Regions from separate parts of the Streptomyces sp. AM 4-1-1 genome, predicted to be linked through region 1. Evidence: riboswitches for the same ligand, from Rfam matches in the RefSeq annotation. Region 1 holds a riboswitch; the other holds the start of a gene.

Region 1 (3,164 bases):
CGCCCGCCTCGTGCACCTCGGCGCAGATGTCGGCGACGTGCTCCTCGAACACCCCGTGGGTCGACGGGTAGGTGATCATGAGAACGGCGAGTTCGTCGCGGTGCTTCTCGATCTTGGCGCGCAGGTCCTCGATGTCGACCTCGCCGTCGTCGGCGGTCTTCACGACGACGACCTTCATGCCCGCCATCACGGCACTGGCCGCGTTGGTCCCGTGCGCGGAGGACGGGATGAGACAGACCGTCCGCCCCTCCTCGCCCTGGGCCCGGTGGTACGCCCGTACGGCGAGCAGGCCGGCGAACTCGCCCTGTGAACCGGCGTTGGGCTGCAACGACACGGCGTCGTACCCGGTGACCTCGGCCAGCCGCTCCTCCAGCTCACGGATGAGCGAGAGGAAGCCCTGAGCCTGCTCGGCCGGTGCGAAGGGGTGCAGCGCGCCGAACTCGGGCCAGGTGATGGACTCCATCTCGGCGGTGGCGTTCAGCTTCATCGTGCAGGAGCCGAGCGGGATCATGCCGCGGTCCAGCGCGTAGTCCCGCTCGGCGAGCCGGCGCAGGTAACGCAGCATCGCGGTCTCGGAGCGGTGCTGGTGGAAGACCGGGTGCGCGAGGTAGTCGTCGGTACGCAGCAGGGTCTCCGGCAGCGCGTCGGCCACGGAGGCGTCCAGGGCCTCGATGTCCCCCTCGGCACCGAAGGCCGCCCAGACGGCGGCGATCTGCGTGCGGGTGGTGGTCTCGTCGCAGGCCATCGAGACGTGGTCGGCGTCGACGAGCCGCAGGTTGACCCCGTGCTCACCCGCGTCGGCCACGACGGCGGCGGCCCGGCCCGCGGTCCGCACGGTCAGCGTGTCGAAGAAGGTGCCGGAGACGACCTCGACCCCGGTGGCCCGCAGCCCCTCCGCGAGGATGGTCGCGAAGCGGTGGGTGCGCCGGGCGATCGTCCGCAGCCCGTCGGGGCCGTGGTAGACCGCGTACATCCCGGCCATCACGGCCAGGAGCACCTGGGCGGTGCAGATGTTGCTGGTGGCCTTCTCGCGGCGGATGTGCTGCTCGCGGGTCTGGAGCGCCAGCCGGTACGCCTTGTTGCCGTCGACGTCGACCGAGACCCCGACGAGGCGGCCGGGCAGGCTGCGCGCGAACTTCTCACGTACGGCCATGAAGCCCGCGTGCGGCCCGCCGAAGCCCATCGGCACGCCGAAGCGCTGCGTGGTCCCGACCGCTATGTCCGCGCCCAGGTCCCCGGGCGAGGTGAGGAGCGTGAGCGCCAGCAGGTCGGCGGCGACGGTGACGACCGCGCCGAGTCCGTGGGCCTGTTCGACGACGGGCCTGATGTCCCGTACGGCTCCGGAGGCGCCCGGGTACTGGAGCAGCACACCGAAGACGCCGCGCTCGGCGATCTCGGCGGGGATGCCGTCGGCGAGGTCGGCGACGACGACCTCGACCCCGGTCGGTTCCGCGCGGGTACGGATCACCGCGACGGTCTGCGGCAGGGCGTCCGCGTCGATCAGGAAGACGCCGTTCTTGACCTTGCCGACGCGCCGCGACAGCGCCATGGCCTCGGCGGCGGCGGTTCCCTCGTCGAGCAGCGAGGCGCCGGAGGTGGGCAGCCCGGTCAGTTCGGCGACCATGGTCTGGAAGTTGAGCAGCGCCTCCAGGCGGCCCTGCGAGATCTCCGGCTGGTACGGGGTGTACGCCGTGTACCAGGCGGGGTTCTCCATGACGTTGCGGAGGATCACCGGCGGGGTGAAGGTGCCGTAGTAGCCGAGCCCGATCATCGGGGCGAGCACCTTGTTGCGGTCGGCGAGGGTGCGGAGCTCGGCCAGCACCTCGGCCTCGCTGCGCGCCTCCGGCAGCCGCAGCGCCTCGGCACTCCTGATCGCGTCGGGCACGGCGGCGGCGGTGAGCTCGTCCAGCGAGCCGTAACCGACCTGGGCGAGCATCTTGGCCTGGGCCTCGGCATCGGGCCCGATGTGGCGCTGCTCGAAGGGGATGCCCTGCTCCAGCTGGGAGAGCGGAGTGCGACGGGGGGTCATGGTGGAGGCCTCCTGGTCTGTGACGACCTTCGAGGGCACCACGGCGTGGGTGCCCGGACGGCCTCCCCCTCTGTCATCTCAACCTGAGAGCTTCACCGGCGGCCCTGTCGGGCGTACCGGTTTTCACCGTCGGTGAGGAAGGGTCCCGTCCCGGCACATGGCCCGTTCGACGCCCGCCCTGCTTTCCAGAGTGACCTCGTCCGCGCGGTACGTGAGCCTGAGAGATTCCGGGGAGGAGTTGCTCCTTCGGCGCCTCCGGACCTTCTCCGGAGGACTCTCCCGCGCGGGGTCAGCAGCCGTGTGCCAGCCTACCAGCGGGGCGGATGACCGAGGGCTCGAGTGGCCGACGCACCGGATCTGCTCTTGTCTGGTGCTCAAGGATGAGTCGCCACCAGTTGGGAGGCACCGTGCAGACCGACATCGATCCGCGCAGTCTGATCGGCCGCAAGGCGTTCGACCGCGAGGGCACCAAGATCGGGACGGTGGACGAGGTCTACCTCGACGACGCGACCGGTGTGCCCGAGTGGGCCGCCGTACGGACCGGCCTGTTCAGCCGGGACGCCTTCGTTCCCCTCGAACCGAGCGAGTTCGTCGACGACACCCTGCTGATCCCCTTCGACCGCGCGCTGATCAGGAGTTCGCCGGACTTCGGCGTCGGCCGTCATCTCTCACCGGAGCAGGAGCTCCAGCTCTACCACCATTACGGGCTGGACTCCCCGCCGCCGGAGGAACCCGCCGAGTCCGCCCCGGACCGGGACTTCGGCAGGCTGGCGGGCCAGGAGGAGTGATCGACCGGTCGGGGCACCAGGGGCAGCGGATCGGCCGGGTGCAGCTCCGGGTCGTCGACACGGAAGGTGCGCACCCGGCCCGGCACCGATCCGGGCTCCTCGAAGCGCACGGTGACCCGGCCCACCCCGCTGCCCTGCACCCAGCCGTGACCGTGGACGTCGTGCCGGACGTCGTGCCCGGCCGCCCAGTGTCGCGCGGTGAGCTGTTCGGGGGGCGCCGTCGCCGCTTCGCCCGGACGCTCAGCGGATACGTCCCCGTCGGCCCCTGAACCCTCCGCCCCGTCCGGTCGCTCCGCCTCCTCCGGCCGGTCCGTCTCCCCCGCACCGGGCGCCCGCGCGAGGACGGC
Region 2 (3,164 bases), 4.8 Mb from region 1:
ACCAGGGGGAATCCGCTCCAGGACTTCCGGCCGTCCCGCGATCGCACGCACCGGACGGCGCCCCGCGCCGGACGGGCCCGGGGCCTCTCGTCCGGGTCAGGCCGGAACCGGCGCGGGCGGAGGTCCCTGAGGCGTCATCGGCCCGGCGAACGACAGCCCGGTCAGCGCCCCGGCCGCCGCGCGGTCCAGCAGGACCGCCGACGAGCAGCCCGGGGGCAGGACGCCCTCCTCGGCGGCGCGCAGCAGCCGGGCGACCGCCGCGCGGTGGCGGGCGAAGGCGTAGCCCGAGACCCCGCGTCCGCGCCGGCGCTGGCCGTCCCTGGCGGTCTCGGGAGTGACGTCGAGAAGGATCAGATGGAGGGTGCGGCCCCGGCGCAGGGCCCCCCGGGCCAGCCAGCGGCGTACCCATGCCTGGTGACCGCAGTCATGGACGACGAGGGACGCGCCGGTGAGCAGGGCCCGCCGCAGCGCGCGGTAGTGGGCGATCCGGACCAGGGGCCGGTAGAGGGTGTAGGGGCATAACCGGGGCAGCGTCCGGGCCCAGCGGTCCCGGACGTCCTGGGAATCGATCGCGCGCACGTCCACGGTCCGCCGGATGAGGGTGGACTTGCCGCTGCCGGGCAGTCCGGAGACCACCACCACGTCCCCCGCGCCGAAGTACAGGACCCGTGGCCCGTCCCCCGGCCCCGCCGCCCGCAGGTCCCGGACGACGGGGGCGTGCGGGCCGGGTGTGTCCGGCGCGCTGCCGGGCGCCTCCCGGCGCGTCCGCGCGCATGTCTCCCGGTCCGGTGCGCCCTGTTGCGCGGGAAGCTCCCCGTGCACGCCCCCCGCGGCCGTCGCGTACCGCCGCAACGTCATCGCACTCCCCCTGTCGGGTCACACCACGCCTGCTCAAGAAGTGTAAAGAAAAGGCAATGTCCCACAACCGCCCCCGTGCCGCGTTCCGTCGGGCACCGGGGCCCCACTCCGCCGCGATGCGTGCGATGATGGCCCCGCCAACTGCATACAGGCCGCTCGAATCCGCGCGGGAGAGTTCCGGGCACCCCTCAGGTGTCCGGGCGCCGAAGGAGCAAGATCCTCCCTTGAATCTCTCAGGCCCCGTACCGCGTGGATGAGGCACATCTGAAAAGCGAGTCGCTCCGCGGCTCCACCCAAGGTGCAAGCCGACCCCCTACGGGGCCTCTCGGCGAACCTCTCAGGTTCCGATGACAGATGGGGAGGGATCGTCCTCGTCGTCATGCCTGGGAGCCACACCTATGAGCACTGTCCCCCGTCTCACCGCCCTCGACGCGCTGCATCGTTCGCTGGGCGCGACCATGACCGATTTCGCGGGCTGGGACATGCCGCTGCGGTACGCCAGCGAGCGCGACGAGCACAACGCCGTACGCACCAGGGCGGGGCTCTTCGACCTGTCGCACATGGGTGAGATCACCGTCACGGGCCCGCAGGCCCTCGCGGCCCTCGACTTCGCGCTGGTCGGCAACATCGGGACCGTCGGCGTGGGCCGCGCCCGGTACACCATGATCTGCGCGGAGGACGGCGGAATCCTGGACGACCTGATCGTCTACCGCCTCGGCGGGAGCGAGTACCTGGTGGTCGCCAACGCCGGGAACGCGCAGACCGTGCTCGACGCGCTGACCGCCCGCGCCGAGGGCTTCGACGCCGAGGTGCGCGACGACCGCGACGCGTACGCGCTGCTCGCCGTGCAGGGCCCCGAGTCCCCCGCGATCCTGGCCGCGGTCACCGACGCCGACCTGGACGGTCTGAAGTACTACGCGGGCCTGCCCGGCACGGTCGCGGGGGTCCCCGCCCTGATCGCCCGCACCGGTTACACCGGGGAGGACGGCTTCGAGCTCTTCGTCGCCCCCGAGCACGCCGAGGGGGTGTGGCGGGCGCTGACCGAGGCCGGCGCCCCGCGCGGACTGATCCCCTGCGGACTGTCCTGCCGCGACACCCTGCGCCTGGAGGCGGGCATGCCGCTGTACGGGCACGAGCTGACCACCGTCCTCACGCCGTTCGACGCGGGCCTCGGCCGGGTCGTGAAGTTCGAGAAGGAGGGTGACTTCGTGGGCCGCGAGGCCCTGGAGGCCGCCGCCCGGCGTGCCGAGGCGACCCCGCCCCGCAAGCTCGTCGGCCTGATCGCCGAGGGCCGCCGGGTGCCGAGGGCGGGCTTCGCCGTCGTGGCCGGCGGACAGGCCGTCGGCGAGGTCACCTCGGGCGCCCCGTCGCCGACCTTGGGCAGGCCGATCGCCATGGCCTACGTGGACGCGGCGCACGCCGCTCCCGGCGCCCCGGGCGTCGGGGTGGACGTCCGGGGCACCCATGAGCCCTACGAGGTCGTGGCGCTGCCGTTCTACAAGCGCCGGAAGTGATCTGCCCGCCCCCACCAAGGGCACCGGGCACAGCACCACCGGGCACCGCCACGGGCGTGCCCGCGTACACACCGGCCCGCGCCGGACGTGACGCATTCGCGTCTCACACCGTAAGACCACCGTCCACCAGCACTCCCCGCGTACAGGAGAATTCAGGTCATGAGCAACCCCCAGCAGCTGCGGTACAGCAAGGAGCACGAGTGGCTGTCGGCCCTCGACGACGGTGTGGCCACGATCGGCATCACGGAGTTCGCGGCCAACGCGCTCGGTGACGTCGTCTACGCCCAGCTCCCCGAGGTCGGCGACACGGTGACCGCGGGTGAGACCTGCGGCGAGCTGGAGTCGACCAAGTCCGTCAGCGACCTGTACTCGCCGGTGACCGGTGAGGTCACGGCCGCGAACCAGGACGTCGTGGACGACCCCTCGCTGGTCAATTCCGCTCCCTTCGAGGGCGGCTGGCTGTTCAAGGTACGCGTCGCGGAGGAGCCGAAGGACCTGCTCTCCGCGGACGAGTACACCGAGTTCTCCGGCAACTAAAGACCCCAAGGGACCACCTGATGTCGCTTCTCAACTCCTCCCTGCACGAGCTGGACCCGGACGTCGCCGCCGCCGTCGACGCCGAGCTCCACCGACAGCAGTCCACCCTCGAAATGATCGCCTCGGAGAACTTCGCTCCGGTCGCGGTCATGGAGGCCCAGGGCTCCGTCCTCACCAACAAGTACGCCGAGGGATACCCGGGCCGCCGCTACTACGGTGGCTGTGAGCACGTCGACGTGATCGAGCAGATCGCCA

What was found. A riboswitch is a leader RNA that binds a small molecule or an ion and turns the genes downstream of it on or off. The one in region 1 is predicted to bind glycine.
Region 2: another riboswitch for glycine. It lies ahead of gcvT (glycine cleavage system aminomethyltransferase GcvT); the one in region 1 lies ahead of gcvP (aminomethyl-transferring glycine dehydrogenase).

The regions. Positions count from the first base shown of each region.
Region 1 is NZ_CP119145.1:688,175-691,338, forward strand. It holds gene gcvP (aminomethyl-transferring glycine dehydrogenase) at 1-2,029, opposite strand, end outside; glycine riboswitch at 2,225-2,321, opposite strand; gene PZB75_RS02720 (PRC-barrel domain-containing protein) at 2,437-2,817, shown strand; gene PZB75_RS02725 (DNA polymerase IV) at 2,730-3,164, opposite strand, start outside.
Region 2 is NZ_CP119145.1:5,461,447-5,464,610, reverse strand. It holds gene PZB75_RS23250 (AAA family ATPase) at 97-858, opposite strand; glycine riboswitch at 1,016-1,116, shown strand; gene gcvT (glycine cleavage system aminomethyltransferase GcvT) at 1,257-2,372, shown strand; gene gcvH (glycine cleavage system protein GcvH) at 2,532-2,909, shown strand; gene glyA (serine hydroxymethyltransferase) at 2,930-3,164, shown strand, end outside.